DNA from 4 places in the Rhizobium sp. 05N430 genome. Region 1 is predicted to be linked to each of the others. Evidence: predicted binding sites of a transcription regulator. Region 1 holds the regulator's gene; each other region holds the start of a gene.
What was found. Region 1 encodes LexA, which represses DNA repair genes until DNA is damaged. Its sites were predicted from a motif close to TGTTCNNNNTGTGTTCNG; they were not measured.

Region 1 (7,507 bases):
TCCATCGTCGCCTTGTCGGTTTCGATTTCGGCAATCACGTCACCCGAGGTGACCTTGTCGCCTTCATTCTTGAGCCACTTGGACAGCGTGCCTTCTTCCATCGTCGGAGAGAGGGCGGGCATGAGGATATCGATAGGCATTGGTTCCCTCCCCGATTAGAGCAGAATGTCGGTGTAGAGCGCGGATGCATCCGGCTCCGGATCGTTCTGGGCGAAATCGGCACTGTCGGCGACGATGTCGCGAACGTCCTTGTCGATCGCCTTCAGATCGTCTTCGGAGGCCCAGCCCTTTTCGACGAGGCGCTGACGCACCTGCTCGATCGGGTCATGCTCCGAGCGCATCTTCTGCACTTCGTCCTTGGAACGGTACTTGGCCGGGTCCGACATGGAGTGGCCGCGGTAGCGGTAGGTCAGCATTTCCAGGATGATCGGGCCCTTGCCGGAGCGGCAATGCTCGAGCGCCTCGTCGGCGGCAGCTTTGACGGCGCGCACGTCCATACCATCGACCTGTACGCCCGGAATGCCGAAGCCGGAGCCGCGCAGCGAATAGTTCGACTGTGCGGTCGCGCGGGCCGTGGAGGTGCCCATGGCGTAGCGGTTGTTTTCGACGATATAGATGATCGGCAGCTTCCAGAGTGCCGCCATGTTGAAGCTTTCGTAGACCTGGCCCTGGTTGGCTGCGCCGTCACCGAAATAGGCGACGCTGACCGAGTCATTGCCGCGGTAGCGGTTGGCAAATGCCAGACCGGTGCCGAGCGAGACCTGCGCGCCAACGATGCCGTGTCCGCCGTAGAAATGCTTTTCCTTGGAGAACATGTGCATCGAACCGCCCTTCCCGTGGGAATAGCCATTGCGGCGGCCGGTCAGTTCGGCCATGACGCCGCGGGCGCTCATGCCGGTTGCCAGCATGTGGCCGTGGTCACGATAGGCAGTAATGACCTGATCGCCATCCTTCTGCGCCATCTGCATGCCGACGACGACAGCTTCCTGGCCGATGTAAAGGTGACAGAAACCACCGATGAAGCCCATGCCGTAAAGCTGGCCGGCCTTTTCTTCGAAACGGCGGATCAGCAGCATCTCGCGGTAAGCCTTGAGCTCCTCGTCGCGATCGAAATCGGCGACAGGACCACCATTCGAGGCCTTGGCTGCGGATTTTGCGCTGGTCTTGCGGCTGGAAACGGTCGCGTTCTTTCGCGGCGCCATTCAACCCTCCCTATGGGTTTGCGGTTCTTAGGTGGCGCGTACCATAGGGAAGAAATATGGCCACAGCAATGCCATAAATGCATGGCACGTATTCAGGATTAAGCCACTGATAATTCTATATAATTAACGATTAACTTGTTTTCGGTTAATTGGAATATGAATTGAATATGACGACCTCGTCGGCGCGTGACATATTCAGCTGGTAACGGGCTTTTTCGTCCAGCATATCCTTATCGAGAGAGCCATCACTCAAGAGCGCGACCTGCTGCTCGATATGCTCGCGCTTGGCCTTCAGCGTCGCAAGCTCCTTCTCGCGGGCGATGCGCCGCTGCTCGAAGACTTCGGTCGCACGCAGGCCGTAATCGCCATGGATGCAATGATAGCCGAAATAGGAGAGAAAGGCGACCGTCATAGCCGGAACAACGAACCGGCCGATCTTCTTTTTCTTATGATGCTTTGTCCACATACGCACACATGCTCTAAAACGCATTACCTATGCGATGAGAGTAGCGCTGAGAGATTAACCGTCCGTTGACTATGAATTTTTGCGGGCAAGAAAAAACCCGCGCCGGTGAAGCGCGGGTTTCAAGGCATTGATCGCTAATGGCTATCAGCCGCGGATGATCGAGCGGCCGGCGTAGCGGGCCTGCGGGCCGAGGCCCTCTTCGATGCGGATCAGCTGGTTGTACTTTGCAAGACGATCCGAGCGCGACAGCGAGCCGGTCTTGATCTGACCGCAGTTGGTGGCAACTGCGAGATCGGCGATCGTCGAATCTTCGGTTTCGCCCGAACGGTGCGACATGACAGCGGTGTAGGCTGCCTTGTGCGCAGTGTTGACGGCGTCCAGCGTTTCCGTCAGCGAGCCGATCTGGTTGACCTTGACGAGGATCGAGTTGGCAACGCCCATCTTGATGCCGTCGCGCAGGCGAGCAGAGTTGGTGACGAAGAGATCGTCGCCGACCAGCTGAACCTTCTTGCCAGCCAGATCGGTCAGGGCCTTCCAGCCGTCCCAATCGTCTTCAGCCATGCCGTCTTCGATCGAGATGATCGGGTACTGGGCAGCGAGCTGCGCCAGGTATTCGGCCATGGCGCCCGGCTCCAGCGTGCGGCCCTCGCCTTCGAGAACGTATTTGCCGTCCTTAAAGAATTCTGTCGAGGCGCAGTCGAGGCCGAGATAGATGTCTTCGCCCGGCTTGTAGCCAGCCTTTTCGATCGACTTCATGATGAAATCGAGGGCTTCAGGCGCGCTCTTCAGGCCCGGTGCGAAGCCGCCTTCGTCGCCGACGTTGGTGTTGTGGCCCTGAGCCGAGAGTTCCTTCTTGAGGACGTGGAAGACTTCCGAACCCATGCGGACGGCTTCACGGATCGAGTCGGCACCGACGGGCAGGATCATGAATTCCTGGAAGTCGATCGGATTGTCGGCATGAGCGCCGCCGTTGATGATGTTCATCATCGGAACCGGCAGCAGGTGGGCGGAAGCGCCACCGACGTAACGATAAAGCGGCAGGCCGGCAGCTTCAGCGGCAGCCTTGGCGACAGCGAGCGAAACGCCGAGGATGGCGTTGGCGCCGAGGCGCGACTTGTTCGGCGTGCCGTCCAGCTCGATCATGATGTTGTCGATCTGGATCTGGTTTTCAGCGTCGATGCCGCCGATGGCGTCAAAGATTTCCGTGTTGGCGGCTTCGACAGCCTTTTCAACACCCTTGCCGAGATAGCGCTTGCCGCCATCGCGAACTTCGACGGCTTCGTGCGCGCCGGTCGAGGCACCCGACGGAACAGCCGCGCGGCCCATGCTGCCATCTTCCAGATAAACGTCGACCTCGACGGTGGGGTTGCCACGGCTATCGAGAATCTCGCGGGCGATGATATCGGTAATTGCAGTCATGGGTTTCTTCCTGCTCGGTGGGTGGGATAAATCGTTTGAAATCGTCTTAATCGAAGGCACGCAAATTACAATGGCCGTTTTTGAGCCGCCTAACATGCCTTCGTTTCCGGCCTCATCCGAGGCCTATTACAGGATCATGTCAGCCTTTTGAACGTCAGGCCGCTTTCGCGATGGCGTCGAAGGCGAGAAGCTTTTCGAGAAGCCGCGGCATGTCCTTCAGATAGACCATGTTCGGTCCGTCAGACGGCGCATTGTCGGGGTCTTCGTGCGTTTCGACGAACACACCGGCGACACCGACGGCAACGGCGGCACGCGCCAGGGTCTCGACGAATTCGCGCTGACCACCGCTCGAGCCGCCCTGCCCGCCCGGCTGCTGCACGGAATGCGTGGCGTCGAAGATAACAGGAGCGCCAAGTGCAGCCATGATCGGCAGCGAGCGCATGTCCGATACCAGTGTGTTGTAGCCGAAGGAGGCACCGCGTTCGCAGAGCAGGATGTTCGGATTGCCGCTGGCATTCAGCTTGGCGAGAACATTCTTCATGTCCCAGGGCGCCAGGAACTGGCCCTTCTTGACGTTGACGATCCGGCCGGTCTTGGCGGCGGCAACGAGAAGGTCGGTCTGGCGGCTGAGGAAGGCCGGGATCTGCAGGATGTCGGCGACGGTTGCCACCTGCTCGCACTGCTCTTCCGTGTGGATATCGGTCAGAACAGGAAAGCCGAATTCCTTTTTCAGATCGGAGAAGACTTCGAGCGCCTTTTCAAGACCGATGCCGCGCTCGGCGGAAAGCGATGTCCGGTTCGCCTTGTCGAAAGACGACTTATAGACGAGGCCGATACCGAGCGACTTGCAGAGTTCGCTCAAAACACCGGCGACCATGAAAGCGTGGTCGCGGCTTTCCATCTGGCAGGGACCGGCGATCAGCGACAGCTTGCCCGTATTCGAAAAGGTAACGCGGCCAGCACCCTCGCCGGCGACAACTTCTGCATTGGTATTTGTCATTGGGTCTCCTCGAAGGCGAAGATTGCGCCCTGTCCCGGCGCCGGCTTCACCAACAGACGATTGTTCATACTGACATGGGTGATCCCGTTAGCAGCCAAATGCGCCGCTGTCACGGCCAGATCACCGACCGAAAAGACGATTGCGCGCGCCCTGAGGCCGTTATCGGTGACAAGTGGCTCGGCATCGAAATAGGCCTCCATGCCCTCGTTCGAGAAGATGGAAAGTCTCCCGTTCGGCAATTCGAAGGATAGGCCGAGTGCCGCCTCCTTAGGCTCCACTCCACCGCTGGCCGTCTCCAGAAATTCGGCGAAGGCCTGCGGATCCTCAGCGCTCAGCGCGATCTCGCTGATGCCGGTGACGCCGTTTGCATGGGTTTCCAGTGCATTGCGATCGGCCGGAAAGGCGTTGATCCGCTGGCAGGCGAAGAAGAAGACATCGGGTGCCCGAAGATCGGCGGCAAAGGCGAGCTTGAAGGCGCCTGTCGCCTGCGTTCCGTCGGGCATGACGATCGGCCGCGAGAATTCGACCATATCGCCGCCGCTCAGCTGCGCGCCGTCATAGGCAGCCTTGTCCGCATCGGCACTATCGGTGCCGAAGACAACAGCCGAAAAGCCGTCATCGCCGCAGCGGAAGCGGAAGGCCTGATCGCGGGCGACAAAGCTGTTGCCCTTTGCGACAGCCGCGTCGCAGTCCGCCTGGCTCGCAATACCGAGCGGTTCGAGATAGGTCTTGTCGGCCAAGAAGACGCAGGCATTCTCCGTTCCGAACGGATGACGGCCATCGGCCGCGACGGTGAAACCGAGACGCCCGAGTCGCTCGCGGGCAACGTCGATATGGGTCACGGGCAGTACCAGATGATCGAGCGGATGCGTCATGGCGGTTCCTCCGGTGAAGCCGGCAGAGATTTGCACGCCCTGCCCGGCAAAGCGCAAGCGTGGATCACCAATCCGGCAAATAAACTTTCAAAAACGACGAAAAATCATCGGAAGTTTTACCGATATTTAGGCACTTGCGGAACACATATGGAACATATAGTGTCCGTTCTGGCTTTGTTTCACGAATCTGGGGAAAAACTTCGATGCTGACGCGCAAACAACAGGAGCTTCTCCTCTTCATTCACGAGCGCATGAAGGAGTCCGGCGTTCCGCCATCCTTCGACGAAATGAAGGATGCGCTCGATCTGGCTTCCAAGTCGGGCATCCATCGCCTGATCACGGCTCTGGAAGAACGTGGCTTCATTCGCCGCCTACCGAACAGGGCGCGCGCACTCGAGGTCATCAAGCTTCCGGAAGCCTACAGCCCGAGCATCCAGCCGCGCCGCGGCTTCTCGCCGAGCGTCATCGAAGGCAGCCTCGGCAAGCCGCAGCCGGTCGCGCCGCCGAAGCCTGCGAACGAGGACAATCACACGTCGATCTCGGTGCCGGTCATGGGCCGGATCGCAGCCGGTGTGCCGATTTCGGCGATCCAGCAGAACACACACGACATCACTGTTCCCGCCGACATGCTCGGAAACGGTGAACATTATGCTCTTGAGGTCAAGGGCGACTCGATGATCGAGGCCGGCATCTTCGACGGCGATACGGTCATCATCCGCAACACCAATACCGCCAATGCCGGTGATATCGTCGTTGCTCTCGTCGATGACGAAGAGGCAACGCTGAAGCGCTTTCGCCGCAAGGGTGCATCCGTTGCGCTCGAAGCTGCCAACCCGGCTTACGAAACCCGTATTTTCGGACCGGACCGCGTCAAGGTTCAGGGCAAGCTCGTTGGCCTTATCCGCCGCTATCACTGAGCGTCTCGCTTTCACCAAAAGTGCCGCTGCGCCAATCGTAGGCGCGGTGGCGGATCCAGGGCCGGTCGAGACCCTCGAATGATGTGGTGATTTCGGCGATCCCATTGGGGAAACGAAGCTCGACAGCGCCTGTCTTTCGCAGTGTCTCCCCGGTGAAAAGCAGGGCGCCTGAGCGGCAGGTATCGAGGCGCAGGCGAACCGGTGTGACGACGATATCGGATATGTCGCAGGCTGGGCCAAGGAACGCCGCATTCTCGATCACGGTCAGGATCGAACCGTTGTCGAGCTTCGCCGTACACCAGGACTTTTTCACGCATGAGAAGCGCTCGCCCGTCGCACTGGCCTTGATCGCGTTCATGGTGTCGTTCTGCTGTGCCTCCGTCAGTTTCAGCCTTTCACCGCGCGGTGCGGTGGGAATATCCGGGAGCGCCGGGAACGCCGGTGACAAATGCTTATCGATCACCAGAGCGCGCCTCCATTGATCAAAGATGAAGCCCGGTGGCCGCTCGCGATTGGTGGCGAGGCCGTTGTCACTGACGATGCCCGCCATGCTCCCGTCCTCGGCAATCACGATTTTCGGCGGCGGAGGACCTCCCAACATCGCGGCGGCTGTCGTCGATGCCATCAAGATCGCGGTGCCGAGATGCCGTATGCGGCTGCGCAGCAAAGTCAGCAGCAGGAAACCCGTCACCGCCGCGGGAAAGTACCACGACGCCAGGCGCCCGACGCCGATATCGCCGCCCCATGAGGCAACCGTCCTGGCGATGGCGATCACCAGATCGAGCCCGAAGCCCGTCACCTGCCACGCCCATGCATCGAGACCGAGGGGCATCAGCAGCATGGCAATGAGGCCGAACGGCATGATGATGAAGGAGATGATCGGCATGGCAGCGAGATTGGCTGGCAGGCCATAGGCCGTCAGCCGGTGGAAGTGCTCGACCGAGAACAACGCGGTCGAGAAGCCGCCGATGACGGAGGTCAGCAGGATGCCGCCGAAGAACGCAGTGGCGGAAGACAGCATCCTGACGGCGCGAAACTTTGCGAAGGGCCGGTCGCGCACCGGCCTCTCCTTCCAGAGCGCATAGCCGGCGACGAGGGCCAGTGTCGCGGCGAAGGACATCTGGAAGCTTGGCCCCATGATCTCCGAGGGTGAGAGGACAATGATCACCAGCGCCGATAAGGCTACGTTGCGCAGACTGATCGACGGCCGGTCGAAGAAGACCGCCGCCAGCATGATCGCCATCATGATGAAGGCGCGTTCGGCAGAGACAGCGAAGCCCGAAATCAGAAAATAGGCGGTGACGGCGGCAAGCGCACCGGCTGCGGCAATCTTCTTGACGGAATAGGCCTGGACGACAGCCGGAAACAGGCTGAGCACGGTGCGGAAGCCGACGAAGAAGATGCCTGCCGACAGCGCCATGTTGAGACCGGAAATGGCGATGATATGCGCAAGGCCGGATTGGCGCAGCGCCTCGGTCGTCTCGCTCGAAATGGCGCGGCGCTCGTCCGTGACCAGAGCGGCGGCAAAAGCGCCGGTGTCGCCAGGCAGGATGCCTCTAATACGGTCGCCGATGCCGCTTCTCAAGCGGTAGAGCCATTCAAGCGCGCGATCCTGCATCGATGCGGGC
Region 2 (7,507 bases), on a different contig from region 1:
CCGTCAGCCGCGTGACGTCGAACAAGTACATGCTGACGCCGCGCGGTCTCTTCGAGCTCAAATATTTCTTCACGGTATCGATCAGTGCGGTGGAGGGTGGCGATGGTCATTCGGCCGAGGCGGTACGCCACAAGATCCGCGCGCTGATCATGCAGGAAAGCCCGGAAGCAGTGCTTTCCGATGACGATATCGTCGACATGCTGAAAAAGGGCGGCGTCGATCTGGCGCGCCGCACCGTCGCCAAGTACCGCGAAGCGATGAATATTGCCTCTTCGGTTCAGCGCCGGCGCGAAAAGCGCGCGCTGGCAAAGGTTGCCGGCTTCTAGGCGGACTCCCGCGGTTGGCGTTGACTTTTTGGTAACCTGCCTTTATTAGCCCGCCGCAATTGGCGCTGTGAAACAGCGTTCAGACTTATCCCCATCATCCTCAGGGCGCTTGAAGCACGAGACTTAAGCCGATCTTGCTTGAGTTTGCGTGAAGTGCTTGGATGAGAGGTAGGCTTGGCGTAAACTGGTACCGCAAACCACTATAAGAAGGGAAACTCCATGAGTGTGCGTGTATCCGGTAAACATATGGAAATTGGTGACTCGTTCCGTCAAAAGATCGAGGAGCAAATGGCCATGGCCGTCACGAAATACTTCGACGGGGGATATTCTGGTCAGGTGATCGTTGAGAAGTCGAGCTCGCGCTTCTCTGCGGATTGCAAGCTTCATCTCGATAGTGGGGTGGTGCTGCATGCTGCAGGAGAAGCAATGGATCCGCAGGTCGCATTCGATGCCGCCTCGGAACGCATCGAGAAGCGCCTTCGCCGCTACAAGCGGAAGCTGAAAGATCATCATGCCGGAAATCATCTGAACGGTTTTGCGGAAGTCGCCTATACGGTCATGGACGGCGTTCCTGACCACGAAGAAGAGGTTCCCGACGATTTTGCCCCGGCTATCGTAGCCGAGAGCACGAAGCAGCTGAAGACCATGTCCGTTGCGACCGCCGTGATGGCGCTCGACATGACGGACGAGCCGCTGCTTCTGTTCCGCAGCCCGGGCAAGGAACAGTTAAACATCGTTTACCGCAGGCATGACGGTAATATTGGCTGGATCGACGCAGCCAATATCAAGAGCTGAGATCGGGCGATGAGCGGCGCGTTGCGCCGCTCTTCCAATCACCCGGCTTTGGCGACAGAAGGAAAAAGAAATGGCATTGGCAGACCTGCTGCACCAAGATGCGATTATTCCCGCCCTCAAGGTAAATTCCAAGAAACAGCTGCTTCAGGAATTGGCGGCAAAGGCCAGCAAGATTACCGGCCTTTCCGAACGGGAAATCTTCGACGTCGTATTGCAGCGTGAGCGCCTGGGCTCGACGGGCGTCGGCAACGGCATTGCAATCCCGCATGGGAAAATTGCCAGCGTCCGCTCAATCGTCGGTGTCTTCGCAAGGCTCGAAAGCCCGGTCGATTTCGAAGCGCTGGACGATCAGCCCGTCGATCTCGTCTTCCTGCTGCTCGCTCCCGAAGGCGCGGGCGCCGACCATCTGAAGGCGCTGTCGCGTATCGCCCGTGTGCTGCGTGACCAGGATCTGGTTGCCAAGCTTCGCGCGACGGACTCTGCCTCGGCGATCTATGCTTTCCTCAACGAAGAGCAGGCCTCGAACGCCGCCTGAGATTTTCAAGTGTAGAAATGAAAGAGGCGCCCGGGATGACCGGGCGCCTCTTCTCGTTTGAGATGGGATAGCTCTCAGAACTCTTCCCAATTGTCCTGTGCGACTGCAGCCGAGCCATGGGCGACTGCGGCACGGCGCGGCGCCGGAGCGCGATAGGCCGGGGCAGGGGCCGCGGGAGCACGCATATGCTGGGCCGTTGCCCTGAGTGCCGCACTGTTTGCCTGGCCGGAGACGCGGAAGCGCAGCACGAGCGCCTTCAGTGTCTGTGCCTCGTCGTTGAGCGTGACACTGGCTGCGGTCGCTTCTTCCACCATCGCGGCGTTCTGCTGGGTCACCTGGTCCATCTGGTTCATGGCCTGGTTGACCTCCTTCAGTCCGATCGCCTGCTCGCTGGCAGAGGCGGAAATCTGGCGGATGAGCTCGTTGATGCTCATCACCTGATCGGCGATCTTGTGCAGCGTGCCACCGGCACGGCCGACGAGATCGACACCTTCCTTGACCTGGACGGCCGAGGTGTTGATGAGCGTCTTGATTTCCTTCGCAGCACTCGCTGAGCGCTGCGCCAGCTCGCGGACTTCCTGCGCGACGACCGCAAAGCCCTTGCCGGCCTCACCGGCACGCGCGGCTTCGACACCGGCGTTCAGAGCCAGAAGGTTCGTCTGGAAGGCGATCTCGTCGATGACGCCGATGATGCGCGACACTTCGGTCGAAGACTGCTCGATGCCCTGCATCGAAGCGATTGCCTTCTGCACGACTTCGCCGGACTTCTCGGCGTCCTCGCAGGCCAGGTTGACATTCTCGGCAGCAGTCCGGGCGTTCTCAGCGCTCGAATTGACCTGTGCAGTCAGCTCGTTCAGCGCAGCTGCGGTCTCTTCCAGGCTTGCGGCCTGCTGCTCCGTGCGCTTGGCAAGATCGGAGGCACTGTTGCTGATCTCGCTGGTGCCAGAGCCGATGTTGCCGACGCTGAGGTTCATCGTATTGATCGTTTCTTCGAGGCTGGCGAGTGCAGCGTTGAAGTCCTGCTTCAGCTTTGCATATTCGCCAGGGAACTCGTCGTTGATCCGGTGGCCGAGATTGCCCTGCGACAATTCGGAGAGACCGGCGCCGACGATGGCAACGATCTGGCGCTGGAGCGCGACCGACTGCTGGCGCTCGCTTTCGGAGCGGCTGCGTTCGGACTCAGCGGCACTGCGCTGGCTGTCGGCCTCGGATTCGAGGCGGCGCGTATCGGCAAGCGCAAAGCGGAAGCCCTCGAGTGCCTTGGCGACCGAACCGATTTCATCGGCACGCTCCTGACCGGCCACGGGCTGCTCGTATTGGCCATCGCTGAGCTTCTTGACGCCGGCGACCAGCTGGCCGAGCGGCTTCTGCACGAGAGAGCGGACGGCGAAATAGAGGGCCAGCATCACGGCGCCGAGCACCACGATGCCGCCGATGATCATCATGAAGGTCTGATCCTGCACCGGAGCATTGATGGCGCTGTGCGGCACGTCCACGAGGACGACCCAGGTGGCGTTGAGATCGGGAACGGCGAAAGGATAGACGACGCGATCGAAGGGCTCATAGCCGTCGAGCGAGAGATTCTTGACAACGCCAGGCTTCATCGAGCTCAGGGCGGACTTGACCTGGGCCGAACCCTCAGCGTCGCCGTAGGGCTTCGACATCAGCTCCTTCGTCGGCGCGACGATCCAGTTGCCGTTCTGGGCAACGAGCGTCACACGGCCGGAGCCGAAAGGATGCAGGGCCTGCAGCTTGTCGGTCAGCGATTTCAGCGAGATATCGACGCCTTCGACACCGATCATCTTGCCGCCGGAAACGACGGGATAAGCGATCGAGGTCAGCAGCGTCGGGACATCCGTGCCTTCAGCAAGGTAAGGCGTGGTGATGGCACCCTTGCCGCTTTCGGCAGCGAGCTTCCACCATTCGGCCGTGTAGTCGTTGTCGAAGGTCGAGAACTGGATCGCACCATCCTTGGTCTTTGACCAGTAGGGCGTGAACGCGCCAGTCTTGTTGGTGCCCTCGTCGAGCTTGTCTGCAATCTCGGTGGTCTTGCCGTCGAAGGCGCCGAGCTGTTCGCAGAACCAGCTGCCGAACGCGAAGGCGTTCTTCTCGAGATTGGCCTTCAGGATATTGATGATGCCCTTGCGGTCGAAGTTGCCACCTTCGTGGCCGCGGCCGACAACGCCGGACATCGAGCGCGCAGCGCTCGCCAGTTCGCCGACATTGGCGGCGATTTCGTTGGCGATAGCTTTTGCCTCAAGATTCGCCTGGTCCATCGTCAGCGTCTGCACGCGGCTGCGCGTCTGATCGATGAGGAAAAAGTTTGATACAAAAAGGACGAGCGCGATGGCGACGCCGGTGATGACAATGAGTTTTGCGGCAAGCGACTTCATGCGGAAGATGAACATGGTGCCTCGGCGGGGCGACTTGCCGGACGAACATTTCCGGCACAGGCGAGGGTGAGCCGCACCGTCATGGAGCAGCCGTGCAAAAGTCCAGGCGCCGTTAAAATTGAAGCCTGACGATCGCCGGAAAGATCGCCAGAAATCTCTTAAATTTGAATGAAACTGTACGAATTGAACCCCTGAATTGCCTTGGCAGCACAGGGTTTTTGTAGAGTGTATCGGAAACAGAAAAGTCTATAGCTTGTTTGCGACTTCGGCGCTGAGCGGGATCGACGGCTGGGCTCCCGCCTTGAGGCAGGCAAGGGATCCGGCAACGGCGGCGCGGCGCAGTGACGTGTCAAAATCGAGACCGTCGTCGAGGCTTGCGGCGAAATAGCCGCAGAAGGTATCGCCGGCACCGACGGTATCGACGGGCTCGATTTTCAGTCCTTTCGCCCGGACGAGCTCGCCATCGCGAATGGCAATTACGCCATCGGCGCCAAGTGTGACGATCAGCGTCTGTCCGGTTTCGCCGTGAAGGCGCTTCAAGGCGGCCTCGCGATCGCAAGCGGTCATGCCTTCCTGTCCGGCCAGAAGCTCGAATTCCGTCTCGTTGGCAATGACGATATCTGCTAGCCGCCCAAGGCGCGGCGCGTCGGCAATCAGCGGTGCGAGATTGAGTACGCTGCGGATGCCCTTCTTGCGGGCCGCATCAAGAGCCTTCTCGACGGCGGCCGGGGGAACCTCGAGCTGCAGCATGAGAATGTCTTTGGGTTGCATTGCCGCAACCGCGGCCTCAGCATCTTCGGGGCTGACGGTGCCATTGGCGCCGGGAACGACCGCGATCATGTTTTCGCCGTCGCCGCCCACGAGGATCAGGGCGGTGCCGGTTGGGCCGTCCACATGATTGACCTTGGAAAGTCCGGTACCGGCATCGCTAAGAAGCGCGATCGCGGGGGCGGCGAACTCATCCTTGCCGACTGCGCCGGCCATATTGACGGTGCTGCCCGCACGGCGCGCAGCAAGAGCCTGGTTGGCACCCTTGCCGCCGGCAGCAGTCGCAAAGCCTGTTCCAGCGACCGTTTCGCCCGGCTTCGGCAGGCGCGCGGTGGTGGCGATGAGGTCCATGTTGATGGAGCCGAACACAGTGATCATGGTAGATGTCCCGTCCTTTAATTGGCGCGACACTGCCCGAAGGGCTCACTCCTCGTCAACCACCCTGAGCTTGAGAAGGCCTGTCCGGCTCTCGACCGATTTCGCTGCTGGCTGGTCTTCGCGCTCTGGTTTGCCGGTATCGCCCGTCGCCTCGAATTCCAGAGCCTCGATCTTCGAACCGCGCTTGGTCAGCTTGTCGGCGGAGGTGACGATCATGTCGACATCCTTCTGCGCCATGGCGAAATGCCCTTGCAGCTTGCGCACACGCTCATCGAGGCGGCCGAGATCGTCCATGAGGTTTGCGACTTCACCCTGGATCACATGCGCCTGCGCGCGCATACGCTGGTCCTTGAGAACCGCCTGGATCACCTGGATCGACAGCATCAGCAGGGAAGGAGACACGATGACGATCCGGGCGCGATGCGCCTTCTGGATGATCGGCTCGAAATTCTCGTGGACCTCGGCAAAGATTGATTCCGAGGGCACGAACATGAAGGCCGTATCCTGGGTCTCGCCCTGGATCAAATATTTTTCCGAGATATCGCGGATATGCACTTCCATATCGCGCCGGAACTGCTGCGAGGCGATCTTGGTGGCATCCGGTCCGCCGGCGTCGCGAATGGCGTTCCAGGCTTCGAGCGGAAACTTGGCGTCGATGACGAGCGGCGGTGCACCATTCGGCATCTTCACGGTGCAGTCCGGCCGGGAGCCGTTGGACAGCGTCTGCTGGAAGGCGTAGGCGCCCATCGGCAGCCCATCGGCAACAATCGTCTCCATTCGCGATTGGCCGAAGGCACCGCGTGTCTGCTTGTTGGAAAGGATGGCCTGCAGGCCGACGACGTCCTTGGCCAGCATCTGGATGTTGTTCTGCGCAACGTCGATGACGGCCAGCCGCTCCTGCAGCTTCTGCAGGTTTTCGTGGGTCGATTTCGTCTGTTCGGTGATCGTGTGGCTGACCCGCTGCGACATGCCATCCAGACGCTGGTTGATCGCCTGATTGAGCTCTGCCTGGCGCGTGCCGAACACTTCCGCCATGGTCGAAATGCGGCCCTGCATCTCCGCCTGGATTTTCAAAAGCTCCGACATGCGCATATCGGCTTCCGCCGATCGGATCGCCGCTTCCTCATTCTGCTCGCGCCGCAAGTTGCTGCTTCTAAACAGCAAGAACACGAGGACTACGACCATGGCGGCGATGGCGCCGCCTGCGATGGCGAGAATGGCCGGATTGACGGCGGCAAGCGAGATGGTGAGCGAGTCGGCAGAATTGTTCATCCGGCCACCATAGCAAACTTCAAACCATTGACCAGATCAAAACGTGAACGAATTCACAGGTAGCTTTGGTATGATCAAAAGGCCGCAGTCCACTTTGGGAGAGGGACGACAAATCGTGGCCATGCTTAACGATTGCTCAACCATATTTTAGAAATGTCTCTGCCGAAACAGATCCTTACCGCGCATCGCGCAGACAGAGAACATCATGAGCAGCCAGCAATCGCAATCCGACCTCAAGCAGCGCCTCGACTTCATCGAGCTCGACGATGCTGCGCGCAAGACGATGAGCGAGATCAGGCCTGTCATCAGTTCGCTGGTCGGCGGTGCGCTCGACAAGTTCTATCAGAAGATCGCCAAGACCCCGGCCGTTGCCGGCTTCTTCTCCGACAAATCCCATATGGGCCACGCCAAGAAGGCGCAGGAGAACCATTGGGCCAATCTGGCTGGTGGCAATTTCGACGAAACCTACGTGAAGGGTGTCACCGCAGTCGGCCGCACTCACGCCCGCATCGGCCTGGAGCCGCGGTGGTATATCGGTGGCTACGCGATCGTCATGTCCGAGCTCGTTAAGGGCATCATGGACAAGCAGTGGCCGTCGATGTTCGGCCGCCAGCAGGGCAAGGTACTGGCCGAGAAGCTTTCCGCCGTCATCAAGGCCGGGATGCTGGATATGGACTATTCGATCTCCGTCTATCTCGAGGCATTGGAAGAAAAGCGCCGCAAGCTGGAGGAGGACCGCGCCAAAGCGGAGGCCGACCAGGCCATGGCGCTCGACCATCTGCGCCGCGGCTTGGAAGCGCTCTCTGCCGGCGACCTCGATGCCAAGCTGCCTACCGACCTTCCGGGCAATTTCAAGCATATGGCCGACGACTACAATCGCGCCGTCGCCGCGCTGCGCACGTCATTCGGCTCGGTTCGCAGCAGTTCGGCTGAAATCCTGCGGGGCACGGACACGATCTCCAAGGCTGCCGACGATCTGGCGCTTCGCACCGCACAGCAGGCTGCGGGCGTCGAAGAGAGCTCGGCGGCGCTCCAGCAGC
Region 3 (7,507 bases), on a different contig from region 1:
CTCATCAGTTCCTGATCCAGAAGATTGTGCCGATCGAAGTCGGCGGGATTGATTTCTCGTTCACCAATGCCTCGCTCTTTATGGTGGCCTCGGCAGCTGTTGCTGCGGGCTTCCTGTATTTCTCGACGTCGAACCGCGCCATCGTTCCTGGCCGCTCGCAGTCCGTCGCGGAAATGTCCTACGAATTCATCGCTTCGATGCTGAAGGAAGGCGCCGGAACCAAGGGAATGAAGTTCTTCCCGCTGGTCTTCTCGCTGTTCATGTTCGTGCTGACGGCAAACCTGCTCGGCATGTTCCCATACTTCTTCACCATTACCAGCCAGATCATCGTCACCTTCGCGCTGGCGCTTCTCGTCATCGGCACGGTCCTGGTCTACGGCTTCTATAAGCACGGCTTTGGCTTTCTTAATGTCTTCGTGCCTCAAGGCGTCCCCGGCATTCTTCTGCCGCTGGTCGTGACGATCGAAATCATCTCGTTCCTGTCTCGTCCGATTTCGCTCTCGGTTCGTCTCTTCGCCAACATGCTCGCTGGCCATATCACGCTCAAGGTGTTCGCAGGCTTCGTCGCCTCGCTCGGAGCCCTTGGTGCACTCGGTATCGGCGGTGCCATTCTTCCTCTCATCATGACCGTCGCCCTGACCGGTCTCGAGTTCCTCGTCGCCTTCCTCCAGGCTTACGTCTTCGCGGTACTGACTTGCATGTACCTCAACGACGCGATCCATCCCGGCGGGCACTAAGGATAACGACATCGACGTCAAAGGGCGTCAGTCATTCGCCGCAACAACCATCTCAAGGAGTTCAACATGGAAGCGGAAGCAGCAAAGTTCATCGGTGCAGGCCTGGCTTGCTTTGGTATGGCCGGTACGGCTCTCGGCCTCGGCAACATCTTCGGCAGCTACCTGTCCGGCGCTCTGCGCAACCCGTCTGCCGCTGACAGCCAGTTCGGCCGTCTGGTTTTCGGCTTCGCCGTTACGGAAGCTCTGGGCATCTTCTCGCTGCTCGTCGCTCTCCTCCTGCTCTTCGCCGTTTAATTTCGGTGGATTGAAGGATCACGGCCTGCAGACCGCAAGCCGTGATCCTTTGCATTTGCAGTACACCTGGAGGTGAGCATGTTTTTTGTGACCCCGGCCTATGCTGAAGAAGCTCCGGCGGGAACGGCAGAAACGGGTGCAGCCACCGGTACGGATCCGCACGCCGCTCCGGCTGCTGGCGAGGTCCATACCGAAACCGGCGTTGCCGGTGGCGAGCATCATGGCGGCGTTTTCCCGCCGTTCGATACGTCGACCTACGCATCCCAGCTGCTTTGGCTGGTGATTACGTTCGCTGTTTTCTTCGTGCTCATGCAAAAGGTCATCGCACCGCGCATCGGCGGCATCCTCGAGCAGCGCCATAACCGGCTTGCGCAGGATCTGGACGAGGCAGCACGCCTCAAGTCCGAAGCCGACGCAGCGGTCGCAACCTATGAAGGCGAACTCGCCGCAGCCCGCTCCAAGGCCAATCAGATCGGCACCGCCGCTCGCGATGCCGCTAAGCTCAAGGCTGAAGCCGACCGCCGCGCTGTCGAAGCAAGCCTTGCCGAAAAGCTGAAGGCTGCCGAAGGCCGCATCGCCGATATCAAGGCGAAGGCATTTGCAGACGTCGGCACGATCGCTGAGGAAACGGCTGTCGCCGTCGTTCAGCAGCTGATCGGTGGCACCGCTGCCAAGGCTGATGTTGCAGCGGCTGTCGCAGCCGCCAAGAAGGAGGGTTGATCGATGGAATTTGCTCTTGATGCAACTTTCTTCGCCTTTGTCGGCCTCGTTCTCTTCATCCTGCTGGTCGTCTACCTGAAGGTTCCGGGCATGATGGCAAAGTCGCTCGACGACCGCGCCGATCAGATCCGCAACGAACTGGCGGAAGCCAAGCGTCTGCGCGAAGAGGCCCAGCACCTGCTGGCCGAGTACCAGCGCAAGCGCAAGGAAGCCGAAGCCGAAGCTGCGAACATCGTCGCTGCCGCCGAACGCGAAGCAGAGATGCTGACCGCTGAAGCCAAGAAGAAGACCGAAGAGTTCGTTGCCAACCGCACCGCGCTTTCCGAGCAGAAGATCAAGCAGGCAGAAGTCGAAGCGATGAAGGCTGTCCGTTCAGCCGCCGTCGATCTCGCCATCTCCGCTGCCGAGACCGTGCTGGCCCAGAAGGCCGAAGGCAAGGTCCAGGCCGATCTCTTCAAGACTGCCGTCGGCGAAGTGAAGACCCGCCTGAACTAAGGTTCGGTCGATAGGATTTGAAAAGCCCCGCTATCGTGCGGGGCTTTTTGTTTTTTGGGTGGTGGTCGGGCGGTGATTGCCGCGAAATGGTGGATAACTGTGCCCCTAGCCCCCTCATCCGGCCCTTCGGGCCACCTTCTCCCCGAGGGGAGAAGGGACGGGAGCCGCAGCGTCCACTTCCACTCTCCCCTCGGGGAGAGGGTAGGGTGAGGGGGCCAGTTCGCAGATGGAATCGAACCTTGGTAGCTACGTCGAGCGTTGAACTTGGGCTGGTTTGCGGAAGCAAAATGCAACGGGTGGTGTAAACTCAGTCCGCACCGCACCCTCAATCCCCAAGCATCTCCTGCGTCACCGCAAGCTCCGCCCCATCCTTCCTGAGCGGCCTGAACGTCATCCGGTGCAGCGAACACGGGCCGTGCTGCTCGATCCCCGCGCGGTGCTGGGCCGTGCCGTAGCCGGCATGGGCGGCAAAGCCGTAGTCGGGGAAGACGAGGTGGGCGCGGGTCATCATCCGGTCGCGGGTGACCTTGGCGACGATCGAGGCGGCGGCGATCGAGACGGAGCGCGCGTCGCCCTTGACCACCGCCTGGCCAGGGCAGTCGAGCCCCTGGGGCACGTCGAGACCATCGGTCAGCACATAGGCGGCGGGAATGGAAAGGCCGCAGATGGCCCGGCGCATCGCGTCGAGGCTCGCCTTGCGGATATCGGTACCGTCGATGCGGGTGGCGCTCGACGAGGCGATCGAGACCGTCGCCGTCGCCAGGATCTGCACGAACAGCTCCTCGCGTTTGGCCGCCGAGAGCTGCTTGGAATCGTTCAGCCCCGCGGGGATGCGTTTGGGATCGAGGATGACGGCGGCAGCCACCACCGGACCAGCCAGAGGCCCGCGGCCGGCCTCATCGGCGCCGGCAACAGGCCAGTGACCGGCCTTGCGGGCCTTCTGCTCCAGCTTGAAATCCGGAGTGAGCGGGACGTCTTCGAAAAGCAGAGGAGAATCGGGTGGCGTGCGACGTTTCATGCGGCTGAACCTCGCACGCCAACCCGATTTCCTGCAAGCCCCCGGAACAGGGCGGCGGGCCGGGGGCTAGGACCGCGAAGGGGCAGGGGACCCATTCGCGGCGTGCAAGAGACCAGGGCGGCGGTCTCCTGCGGTAATTCCTCAGCAGGCATCGTCTGCCTGCTGTTCGAAACGGACGCGCCGTTTCTCCTCGCGCCCGTGCCAGCGGGCGGGAAGTCTCAGAGCAGCGACAGCTGCACGCCGCTACCATCGGGCGGCACGAAGAGATCGTCGCGCAGCGGCATGCTGCGCCTGACCATGCCGAGCCGCTTGGTGGTCATCTCGAAGCGCCGGGCAATCTGCCAGGCATAGGGGCCGGCACCCTTCATGCGCTTGCCGAAATCGGCGTCGTAATCCTTGCCGCCGCGCATCGAGCGCACCAGCGACATGACGTGGCGGTAGCGATCCGGGTAATGCTGCAGCAGCCAGTCGCGAAACAGCGGCGAGACCTCCAGCGGCAGCCGCAGGATGACGTAGCCCGCCTCGCGCGCGCCGGCGGCATGCGCGGCATCGAGAATGCGTTCGATCTCGTGGTCGTTCAGCGCCGGGATCACAGGCGCCGCCATGACGGAGGTCGGGATGCCGGCCTCGCTCAGAGCATGGATCGCTTCCAGCCGCCGCGGCGGAGTCGAGGCGCGCGGCTCCATGGTCCGGGCAAGCTTTCGGTCAAGCGTCGTCACCGAAAGCGAGGCGCGCACCAGACCGCGTTCCGCCATGCTCTTCAGGATATCGATATCGCGCATGATCATCGCCGACTTGGTGACGATCGAGACAGGATGATTGGCCTTGTCGAGCACCTCGAGGATCTGCCGCATGATGCGCCATTCCTTCTCGATCGGTTGATAGGGATCGGTATTGGTGCCGATCGCGATCACCCGTGGCTTGTAGCCCGGCTTGGCGAGTTCGCGCTCCAGAAGCTTGGCGGCATCCGGCTTGGCAAACAGTTTGGCCTCGAAATCAAGCCCCGCCGAGAGCCCCATATAGGCGTGGCTCGGCCGGGCGAAGCAATAGATGCAGCCATGCTCGCAGCCGCGATAGGGGTTGATCGACCGGTCGAAGGGAATGTCGGGCGACTCGTTGCGGGTGATCGCCGTGCGCGGCTTTTCGATCTGCACTTCGGTCTTGAAAGGCGGCAGTTCTTCCAGCGTCTGCCAGCCGTCGTCGAAGGCCTCGCGGCTCTGCGGCTCGAACCGACCGCCGGGATTGAGCCCGGCACCGCGTCCGCGGCGGCGTTCGGCATCCACGCGCAGGCCAGACTGGGCGATCAGCGCTTCGGCAATATCTGCCGTGTTGGCAGGCGCGAATGCGGCCTGCCCTGCAAGGGACTGTTCGTTCATCGGATTCTCCCGCAGCGGAGGCGTTGCCTTCGCCCGTTCTTGATGATTAAATTCCTAATCAGAAAATGAGAACAATGCAAGAACAAAATGAGGAACGTCGCGCTGGCAAAGTTTTGTGCGGCGCATTATAAATAGGCAATGTTGACAGTTGTTCTCGAGTGCCAGGATCAGGAACCGGAGCTGGCGCAGACGTTATCGGTCCTGGTCGCAGGCGCGGTCGAAGGCCTCGTTAGCGATGTCGTGGTGCTCGACCATGGCTCGCGCGACGGTACCTCGCGGGTGGCGGACGCGGCCGGTTGCCGCTTTCATTCTGAGTGGGATATCAATGACATATTGCGCTCGGCGCGTGGCGAATGGCTGCTCTTCGTCGAGCCCGGCGCGCGCCCGCAGGCGGGCTGGATCGACGAGATCGCCGAGTATGTGGCGCTGAACAGATTGCCCGCCCGCTTCACCGCCTCGCGCGCCTATCGCCGTCCGCTGCTGCAGCGTCTCGGCCGCTCGGTGCCACCGCTGGAGCTTGCCTATCTTGTCCCCAAGAACCAGGCGATCGCCTCGGCAAAGAGCGGCATGCGGCTGTCGGAATTTCCCAAGGGACAGAAGCTCAGGCAGCTCTCCAGTGAATTGATTCCTTCCTGGGTGGCGCGGGCCGCTCGCTAGAATCAGCCGCCGCGTTTCAGATGCTCGTCGAGCCGCGGCATGATCTCCACGAAATTGCAGGGCATGTGCCGGTAGTCGAGCTGCGCCTTCAATATCCCGTCCCAGGCATCCTTGCAGGCGCCGGGAGAGCCCGGCAGCACGAAGATGAAGGTGGCATTGGCAACGCCTGCGGTGGCGCGTGACTGGATCGTCGAGGTGCCGATCTTGTCGTAGGAGATGCGGTGGAAAACTTCCGAGAAGCCGTCCATGCGCTTCTCGAACAGAGGCTCCAGCGCCTCGGGCGTCACGTCGCGGCCGGTAAAGCCGGTACCGCCGGTGGTGATGACGACGTCGATCCCATCCGTCTCCGTCCAGGCCTTTACGCGCGCTGCGATCGCCTGTCTGTCATCCTGCACGATGGCGCGGTCGATGAGCTTGTGACCAGCCTCGGCGACGCGGGCGGCGAGCGTATCGCCCGACTTGTCGTTCTCTAGGCTGCGGGTATCCGAGACGGTCAGCACGGCGATGCCGACGGGGATGAACGGGCGGTTTTCGTCTATGCCAGGCATGTCACTCTCCCGCGGCTGTTTCCGTTGCCTGGAAATACCAGTCCGGCCGCAGCCTGTGAAGCTGCTGGGCCGCCGTCTCTGCCGCCTGAAAGGACGGGAAGATGCCAAAGCAGGTGGCACCCGACCCCGACATCCGCACGAGCCCTGCGCCGCTCTCCGCAAGCAGCGCGGAGATCTCGGCGATTTCAGGCGTCAGGCTGCGTGCCGGCGGCTCCAGATCGTTGCGGTTGGCGGCAATCGCCGCCATCCAGTCTCCGGCCGCAAGATCGAGCGGCCGATTGTTCTTCTCGGTCAGCAGCCGGAAGATCTGAGGCGTCGAGACGGCCTTCAGCGGATTGGCCAATACCAGGAACAGCCTGGGGAGGGCGACGCGCTCGATCTCCTCGCCGATGCCGCGGGCAATCAGCGGTCGGCTTTCCAGGCACATCGGCACATCGGCACCAAGCTGAAGGGCGAGCGCCGAAAGGATATCGGGTGGCACGCGCACATTCCAGAAGCGCTGCAAGCCGCGCAGTGCCGCAGCCGCATCCGCAGAGCCGCCGCCGATCCCCGAGGCGATAGGCAGGTTCTTCTCGAGATGGATGGAAACCGCAGGCGCGTGGCCACCCCGGGCGAAAGCCGCCTGGCGCAGGAGGTCGCGCGCCCTCAGTACCAGATTGCTGCCCGGCTCGCCGCCGAGGTCAGCGGCAAAGCGCCCGCCCAAGGTAAAGCCGTCTCTATCGGCAGAAGTAAAGCTGAGCCGGTCGCCGTGCGCCGTGAAGGTCACCAGCATGTCGAGCAGATGGTAGCCATCGTCTCTCTGGCCCGTCACATGCAGGGCCAGATTGATTTTCGCAGGCGCGTCTTCAGTCACCGCGCAACGGCGGCTCTCCGCATCCGGCATCCGTTATCAGGACTTCTTATCGACGGGCGGCGGGGTCACCGGCGCCGGGTCAGGCTGCTTCTTGTCGGCAGACTTGGCGTCGTCGTTCTCGGGCTTCAGGCCGTTGGCGATCTTGTCCTTGATCTTGGGGATCTCGGCTTCCTCGGGCTGCGAGTTCAGCGCCCGGTTCCACTGATAGACGGCCTCAAGCTTGCGGCCGACATGCCAGTAGGCATCACCAAGGTGATCGTTGATCGTCGCGTCGCCAGCCTTGATTTCAGCGGCCTTCTCCAGCTCACCAACGGCGTCGTCGAAACGGTTGAGGCGGTAGTAGGCCCAGCCGAGCGAGTCGATGATGTAGCCGTCGTCAGGGCGCAGATCGACGGCCTTCTTGATCATCGTCAGGCCTTCGTCGAGGTTCTTGTTCATGTCGATCCAGGAATAGCCCAGATAGTTCAGAACCTGCGGCTGGTCCGGATTGAGTTCCAGCGCCTTGCGGAAATTCGGCTCGGCCTGATCCCACTTCTTCAGCCGCTCATAGGCGATGCCGCGCTGGAAGAACACGGTCCAGTCGGAGCGGCCCGGCAGCGCGCCGATTGCCTCGACGGCCTTGTCGTAATTGGCTGCCATCGCCGGATAGTCCTTGGCGTCCGAAAGCACGCTGCCATAGGCGAGGTAGCTGCGGATATCGCTCGGGTCGGAGGTGATCAGCTGCTGCAGATGCTTGCGGGCCTCGTCGACCTTGCCGCCCTGGGCGAGCGCCAGGCCGAGCTGCAGTTCCGAGATGCGGCGCATCGGCG
Region 4 (7,507 bases), on a different contig from region 1:
TTCGGTGACGTCGAGATAAGCCTCATCCAGTGACAGTGGCTCGACCAGCGGCGTGTACTCGGAAAAGATCGCCCTGATATCGAGGGAGACCGACTTGTAGACGTCAAATCGCGGCTTGACGAAAATCAGATCCGGGCATTTTCGCTTGGCCGTCACGGATGGCATTGCCGAACGCACGCCGAACGCGCGTGCCTCATAGCTTGCGGCTGCGACGACGCCGCGGGCCTCAGCGCCACCAACGGCGATCGGCTTTCCGCGAAGTTCGGGATTGTCGCGCTGTTCTACAGATGCATAGAAGGCATCCATGTCAACGTGAATGATCTTGCGCACTCGCTCTGGTGCGGGGCTGTCCGGTTCGGCACTCATCTCTCATTCCACATCATGCGCCATCCACCACCGGGTCGCATCAGGCCTCCCTGGTTTCCGGCTTCGCCGCCACATCGAGCTGGCACCTGTCTATCCCGTCGGCGGCATTCATTCTCTCGCATCCCAATGCCAGCCGGCGACGCAAGTTACGTATCGGGATTGCCGCGCCATGCCGCTGCACAACTGCCTTGCGATTCATCTCGTCGCTGCGACCACATGCCCGGCATGCGACAATGAGAACCTTGCATCGAACCTGCCGGAGAATAATCCCATCTTTAAAGGAATTTTTTCTTATCTTTGTCATTTTGCCTATCTGTGGACGAGCTCTTTCTACCGCATTGATTTTGCTTCCTGATCGCGCGTCGAGCCGCTGTGGACGAATGTTGGACCACGAGTATCTGCCAAAACATGACGATTGACTCAAATGCCAATCAGGAACAAACAAGGAACATACTTGCTTTTGTGCAGAATGGAAACCCGCTTTTGACAGAGGTCAATTTTGGCGCACGGTGCCGCAAATCTCGTGATCTCCGAGCTTCGGGAACGCATTCAGCATCTCGAAGGTCCATCTTCGCGTCCGAAGCGGGTCCTACCCTTCGACATACCCGACATCGATGATCGCCTGCCAGGCGGAGGCTTGGCCTATGGCGCTCTGCATGAATTTGCCGGCGGCGGCGCGGGAACTGTCGACGGCGCGGCGGCGGCACTTTTCGTAGCTGGCATTGCTGCCCGCACCACGGGCCAGATTGTCTGGTGCCTTGCAAGACCGGACCTGTTTTTCCCTGCGCTGGCGCAGGCGGGCCTCCATCCGAAGCGGGTCGTTTTTGTCGAGTCCGCCAGCGAGGACGACGTCATCGCCAACATGGAGGAGGCCCTGGGCTATGGCGGTCTGGGTGCCGTGGTCGGCGAGCTGGTGCGGTTGCCGATGACCAAGTCGCGTCGCCTTCAGCTTGCCGCGGAGAAGTCTGGAACCATGGGGCTGATCGTCAGGCGCTGGCGGCGACAGACAGAAGCCAGGGACTTCGGCCAGCCGACGGCTTCGGCCACGCGGTGGCGGGTGAGTGTCACTCCGAGCGAGGAGCTTCCTGTGCAAGGCGTCGGTCGAGCACAGTGGCGGTTAGAGCTTATAAGAGTGAAAGCGGGCGAGTGCGCTGAGTATTTCGTAGGAGCGTGTGATGCCAAGGGTCGTATCAATCTATCTTCCGGAGCTGGCGACGGACAGGATCAGGCGATCCGATCCTTCTATTCCCGTTGAGCAGGCCATCGCCGTGATCGCCCGCAGTGGGTCGAAAAGGTGGGTATCGGGCGCCGATGCTGCAGCCAGGAAATCGGGCGTCCGTGTCGGTATGCCTGCTGCCAAGGCCCAGGCGATCTTTCATGGGTTGATGCTGGTCGACGCCGATCCGGTGGCCGATGCAGCGGCACTCGAACGGATCACCCTCTGGGCCTTGGGCCAGTATTCGCCGCTCGTCGCTGTCGATGCCCCTGACGGGATCATCATGGACACCGAGGGGGCCGATCATCTTCAGGGCGGGGAGCCGTTGATGGTCTCCGGGATCGCCAACCGTTTCCGCGCCAAAAAGCTGTCGGCCCGCGTTGCTATTGCCGACACGTGGGGGGCAGCACACGCCTGCGCCCGGGCAACTCGGCAGGAGAGCGTGATCGTACCAGTGGGCGAGACCGTACGTGCCGTCGAGAAGCTGCCGCTCTCAATGCTGCGGCTCTCGTCCAAGATCGTCGGCGACCTTCACACGCTTGGCTTCAAGACGATCGGAGAGCTGTCGGCAACACCTCGTGCGCCGCTCGCCCTTCGTTTCGGTCCTGAGATCGGCCGCCGGCTCGACCAGATGTTCGGACGCATCGCAGAGCCAATCGAGCCTATCCGAGCCGCTGAGCTGATCGAGGTCAGCCGTGTGTTTGCCGAGCCCATCGGGGCCGCCGAGACGATCGACAAATACGTCGGCTATTTGATCATCCGCCTGGTGGCTGAACTTCAGCGCCATGGCCTTGGTGTTCGCCGCGCCGACCTGATTATCGAAAAGATCGACGGCACTCGCCAAGCCGTTCGTTCCGGAACGGCAAAGCCGTCGCGTGATGTCGTTTGGCTGAAGAAGCTCTTTCGCGACCGCACTGAGACAATCGAGCCGGGTTTCGGAATTGAGAAGCTGACCCTGGTGGCCGTCAGGGCAGAACCTTTCGAAGAGTTTCAAAAGGTCTCCGCACTGGTCGAGGAGGAGACGCCCGATATCACGCCGCTGATTGACATCTTCGGCAATCGCGGCCAGCGGGTCTATCGCGTCGCTCCTGTTGCCTCCGACGTTCCCGAGCGAAGTGTCGCGCGGATCGCGGCGGCAGCCTCAATCTCGGACGAGACCTGGGTGCATCACTGGCCTCGGCCGGTCCGACTGCTGGCACAACCCGACCGGATCGAAGCGATTGCGCTCATGCCGGACTATCCGCCTGCGAGCATCACATGGCGCGGACGAAAGATGAAGGTCATCCGCGCTGACGGTCCTGAACGGGTATTTGGAGAGTGGTGGCGGCGCGACGGTGAATTCGACGCCGTTCGGGATTACTTCGTCATCGAAGGCGAGGGCGGCGAGCGCCTATGGATTTTCCGGCGCGGCGACGGCGTTGACCCTGCCACCGGCTCGCGCGAGTGGTTCGTGCACGGGATATTCGCATGAGCTACGCCGAGCTTCAGGTCACGACCCACTTCAGTTTCTTACGGGGGGCATCCTCGGCAGACGAGCTGTTTGCCACCGCCAAGCAATTGGGCATCGAAGCCTTGGGCGTCGTGGACCGGAACTCACTTGCTGGCATCGTCCGCGCGCTTGAAGCGTCCCGTGCCACCGGCATCAGACTTGTCGTCGGTTGCCGCCTCGATCTTCACGACGGCATGTCGATGCTCGTTTACCCAATGGACAGAGCTGCGTACTCCCGCCTGACGAGGCTGATCACGCTTGGAAAGAGCCGGGGAGGGAAGGACAACTGCATTCTCCACCTCGATGACGTCGGGGCCTACGCAGAGGGTCTCATCGCGGTCCTCGTCCCCGATCTCCCGGATGAAACCTGTGCCGTCCAACTCCGGAAGATGGCCGAGATCTTCGGTAATCGTGCCTATGTCTCGCTCGCGCTGCGCCGGCGGCCGAACGACCAGCTGCGGCTACATGAGATTTCCAATCTGGCGGCCAGGCATCGTGTGCGCACTGTTGTCACCAACGACGTCCTCTTCCACGAACCGGGACGACGACAATTGCAGGATATCGTCACCTGCATTCGCAACAACACCACGATCGATGAGGTCGGCTTCGAGCGCGAACGGCATGCTGACCGCTACCTCAAGCCACCGCAAGAAATGGAGCGGCTGTTCCAGCGCTATCCAGATGCACTTGCACGCACAATGGATATCGTCGAGCGCTGCAAATTCTCGCTGGAGGAGCTGACATACCAGTATCCTGAGGAGGCGATTGTGCCCGGCATGGATGCCCAGCAATCCCTTGAGCATTACGTACGGGAATACATCCCGCAGCGATATCCCGAAGGCCTCCCACGGAAGGTTTTGCGTTCTATCCGGCACGAGCTCGATCTCATCAAGGAGATGCGCTACGCGCCGTACTTCCTGACCGTGTTCAGCATCGTCAAGTTCGCCAGAAGCCAAGGTATCCTGTGTCAGGGGCGCGGATCGGCGGCAAACTCGGCTATCTGCTATATCCTCGGGATCACCAGCATCGACCCGGAAACCAATGATCTCCTCTTTGAGCGCTTCGTTTCAAAGGAGCGCGACGAGCCGCCTGACATCGATGTCGACTTCGAGCACGAACGGCGCGAGCAGGTCATCCAGTGGATTTACAAAACCTACGGCAAGGAGAAGGCCGCCCTCTGCTCGACGGTCACCCGATACCGCGCCCGGGGCGCGATCCGGGATGTCGGCAAGGCTCTGGGTCTACCGGAGGACATCATCAAAGCCTTGTCGTCGGGGATGTGGCACTGGTCCGAGGAACTGATCAGCGATGACCGACTGAAGACACAAGGTTTGAACCCCGCAGACCGTCGTCTGGCACTGACGTTGAAGCTGGCCCAGCAGCTGATGGGAGCGCCGCGTCACCTCGGCCAGCACCCGGGCGGTTTCGTCCTGACACATGACCGCCTCGATGACCTCGTCCCCATCGAACCCGCGAGCATGGCCGATCGCCAGATCATCGAGTGGGACAAGGATGACGTCGAAGCTCTCAAGTTCATGAAGGTGGACGTCTTGGCACTTGGCATGCTGACCTGCATGCAGAAGGCGTTCGTTCTTATCCGCGACCACAAACATGAGCCGCTCGATCTTGCCTCGATACCGCAGGAAGACCCTGCGACCTACGCGATGATCCGCAAAGCCGACACACTTGGAACCTTCCAGGTCGAAAGCCGCGCACAAATGGCGATGTTGCCACGACTGAAGCCGCAGACATTCTACGACCTCGTCATCCAGGTGGCGATTGTCCGCCCGGGTCCCATTCAGGGGGATATGGTGCATCCTTATCTGCGCAGGCGAGAGGGGAAAGAGAAGATCGAGTATCCGACGCCGGAACTAGAGGCCGTCCTCGGCAAAACGCTTGGCGTCCCGCTGTTCCAGGAAAGCGCCATGAAAGTTGCCATGGTCTGCGCCGGCTTCAGTGGGGGTGAGGCGGATCAACTCCGCAAGTCGATGGCGACGTTCAAGTTCACAGGTGGCGTCTCCCGGTTCAAGGACAAGCTCGTGTCCGGTATGATCACAAACGGATATTCCGCTGAATTCGCTGAGAAAACATTCAGTCAGCTGGAGGGCTTCGGAAGTTACGGTTTCCCGGAAAGCCACGCCGCCTCTTTCGCCCTTATTGCCTACGCGTCCAACTACGTGAAGTGTCACTTCCCGGACGTCTTCTGCGCTGCGCTTTTGAACTCCCAGCCGATGGGTTTCTACGCGCCTGCCCAGATCGTCGGAGACGCCCGAAACCACTGCGTGGAAGTCCGGCCCGTCTGCATCAACCGATCCCGGTGGGACTGCACTCTCGAGGAGATCGGCGACACCGGGCGGCATGCCGTCCGGCTTGGGATGCGAATGGTGAAAGGGTTGGCCGTCGCCGACGCCGCGCGCATTATTGCGGCGCGCATGAACCGCGTGTTTGAAAGCGTCGACGACGCCTGGCGGCGATCCAACGTCCCAACGGAGGCGCTCGTCCAGTTGGCCGAGGCCGACGCCTTCCTACCCTCCCTTGAACTGGAGCGGCGTGACGCGCTGTGGGCGATCAAGGCGCTACGCGATGAACCCTTGCCGTTGTTTGCGGCGGCCGCTGAGCGCGAAGCTGCAGTCATCGCCGAGCAACAGGAGCCGGAGGTCCACCTACGGCAAATGACCGACGGCCACAACGTCATCCAGGACTACGGCCATGTCGGGCTGACACTCCGTGGCCACCCGATCAGCTTCCTGAGACACGACCTCGAAAAACGGAACATCGTGACTTGTTCGGATGCCATGAATGCCTGCGACGGTCGCTGGCTGATGACGGCAGGGCTTGTGCTCGTCCGGCAGAAGCCTGGGAGCGCCAGGGGCGTCATGTTCATCACGATCGAAGACGAGACCGGGCCAGCGAATGTGGTCGTCTGGCCGTCGCTATTTGAGAAGAGGCGTCAGGTGGTATTGGGGTCATCGATGATGGCGATCAACGGCAGGATACAGCGGGAAGGCGACGTGGTTCACCTAGTCGCCCAGCAGCTGTTTGACCTTTCCAGCGATCTAACGGGTTTGGCCGATCGCCATGTCGATTTCAAATTGCCGACGGGCAGGGGCGACGAGTTCGCTCATGGATCGCCTGGTAGTCCGGATTCACGCGATCGGGCGCCTATACCCAAAGTCAGGGATATCTACATTCCAGACTTGCATATCGACACGCTCAAAGTGAAAAGTCGGAACTTCCATTGACAAGGGCAGCCACGCATAGGAACTGACATTTTGGGGACTCAAATCTCCATTATCTGTTCCGTCACTGATCAACGCATGTGTTGTTCACGGCAACCCGAACAATCGCCGCAACATCCGCGTTTTCGGAAACAATGTCGCGCTGATCGACTGGGATGAAGCGCATGTCGATGCCGCAGATCTTGATCTGGCGCTGCCCGAAAACGCCGCCGCCCTCGACGACGACGCGTATGATATTGCCGCTCAGGCAGCAGCTGCCTGGGAAGCCGCCGTCTGCTGGCGCGACGACTACGCAGTCAAGAGGCTTGCCGAAGTTCGAGAAACCTGATCGATCCAGAGCGCTGTGGATCGCGACGGACAGGACGCCGACCCGGATCGCCATGTCGAGGCACCCCACTCATCTGAAGGGGACCGCGATGGCGAGAAGCAAGCCGAAACGGCTGCCATTCTTTTCACCTTACTTTTCGGATGCATGGCCCGTTCATGTAGCTGAATGGCTTCCGCAAAGAGCAGTAGAGCCTCTGGCCCAGAGAGTTTTTTCACCTGATCTGCATCGGCCGTCTTCAACGCAATCTTTTTGGCGAGCCCCAGTCCTTGCCCCATCGCCGCGTCGAGCAATGTTTCGGCGGGCACGACAATCATCGTTGCTCGTCCCTTCGGCTTCAATTGCCTTAAAGGCGATACAACACATCACGCTACGTGTCGCTCAAGCATCGCTGCCACTTTCGCGGCCTCAAGGCGCGAAGATGTCTTGTAGGGATAATGTTTCCAGCACCCCTGGTTCTCACCTTTGCCGAAGGGAAAACCCGCCCAGTCGCCGCAATGGCAGCGTCGTGCCACAAGGACAGGCGCGCGCTGCAGGACCGGTCTATCGATATCGCTCACTTTAATTCCTCCAGGTTCCAGCCGCCCTTCGGAGCACTCCATCCTTTGCGGGTGGCGCGAAAATCAGCCTCTTCTCTGGCTTTCTGCTTGGCCTCGGCAGGTCCGTCCGCCCAGACCGTGATACGAAATCGGCCCGTTTTGAAAGTATATCTCGAGAGATCACGGTTGCGGCCTGACGCATAGCCTGCGCGAAAGATCAACCTTGCACTGCTATAGTCGGTCCGCTCGCGAAACGCCGGGAGCTGGGCATCCCACCAGTCGCGAAACGCAGCGCGAAAAAGCGCCTTGCGCGGCGCTACCTTGTCGAGCATG

Region 2: a site for LexA is predicted at 6,500-6,517, ahead of AC1DJO_RS10355 (DNA recombination protein RmuC). Genes of this name have one in related genera too.
Region 3: a site for LexA is predicted at 4,708-4,725, ahead of AC1DJO_RS08365 (PA0069 family radical SAM protein). Genes of this name have one in related genera too.
Region 4: a site for LexA is predicted at 800-817, ahead of AC1DJO_RS20285 (ImuA family protein). Genes of this name have one in related genera too.

What each region holds. Positions count from the first base shown of each region.
Region 1 is NZ_JBFTMO010000008.1:167,221-174,727, reverse strand. It holds gene AC1DJO_RS18240 (pyruvate dehydrogenase complex E1 component subunit beta) at 1-140, opposite strand, end outside; gene pdhA (pyruvate dehydrogenase (acetyl-transferring) E1 component subunit alpha) at 156-1,202, opposite strand; gene AC1DJO_RS18230 (FtsB family cell division protein) at 1,348-1,668, opposite strand; gene eno (phosphopyruvate hydratase) at 1,813-3,087, opposite strand; gene kdsA (3-deoxy-8-phosphooctulonate synthase) at 3,242-4,087, opposite strand; gene AC1DJO_RS18215 (VOC family protein) at 4,084-4,962, opposite strand; gene lexA (transcriptional repressor LexA) at 5,166-5,879, shown strand; gene AC1DJO_RS18205 (ComEC/Rec2 family competence protein) at 5,860-7,507, opposite strand, start outside.
Region 2 is NZ_JBFTMO010000003.1:588,666-596,172, reverse strand. It holds gene rpoN (RNA polymerase factor sigma-54) at 1-326, shown strand, start outside; gene hpf (ribosome hibernation-promoting factor, HPF/YfiA family) at 546-1,121, shown strand; gene ptsN (PTS IIA-like nitrogen regulatory protein PtsN) at 1,192-1,656, shown strand; gene AC1DJO_RS10365 (methyl-accepting chemotaxis protein) at 1,731-4,064, opposite strand; gene AC1DJO_RS10360 (ribokinase) at 4,296-5,195, opposite strand; gene AC1DJO_RS10355 (DNA recombination protein RmuC) at 5,241-6,467, opposite strand; gene AC1DJO_RS10350 (methyl-accepting chemotaxis protein) at 6,673-7,507, shown strand, end outside.
Region 3 is NZ_JBFTMO010000003.1:188,943-196,449, reverse strand. It holds gene AC1DJO_RS08390 (F0F1 ATP synthase subunit A) at 1-737, shown strand, start outside; gene AC1DJO_RS08385 (F0F1 ATP synthase subunit C) at 804-1,031, shown strand; gene AC1DJO_RS08380 (F0F1 ATP synthase subunit B) at 1,110-1,751, shown strand; gene AC1DJO_RS08375 (F0F1 ATP synthase subunit B) at 1,755-2,246, shown strand; gene AC1DJO_RS08370 (ribonuclease HII) at 2,572-3,264, opposite strand; gene AC1DJO_RS08365 (PA0069 family radical SAM protein) at 3,483-4,640, opposite strand; gene AC1DJO_RS08360 (glycosyltransferase family 2 protein) at 4,779-5,297, shown strand; gene moaB (molybdenum cofactor biosynthesis protein B) at 5,300-5,845, opposite strand; gene AC1DJO_RS08350 (4-(cytidine 5'-diphospho)-2-C-methyl-D-erythritol kinase) at 5,847-6,728, opposite strand; gene AC1DJO_RS08345 (tetratricopeptide repeat protein) at 6,735-7,507, opposite strand, start outside.
Region 4 is NZ_JBFTMO010000010.1:122,614-130,120, forward strand. It holds gene dinB (DNA polymerase IV) at 1-366, opposite strand, end outside; gene AC1DJO_RS20280 (hypothetical protein) at 536-721, shown strand; gene AC1DJO_RS20285 (ImuA family protein) at 866-1,621, shown strand; gene AC1DJO_RS20290 (Y-family DNA polymerase) at 1,542-3,053, shown strand; gene AC1DJO_RS20295 (error-prone DNA polymerase) at 3,050-6,313, shown strand; partial or broken gene AC1DJO_RS20300 (aminoglycoside phosphotransferase) at 6,390-6,638, shown strand; gene AC1DJO_RS20305 (hypothetical protein) at 7,192-7,506, opposite strand.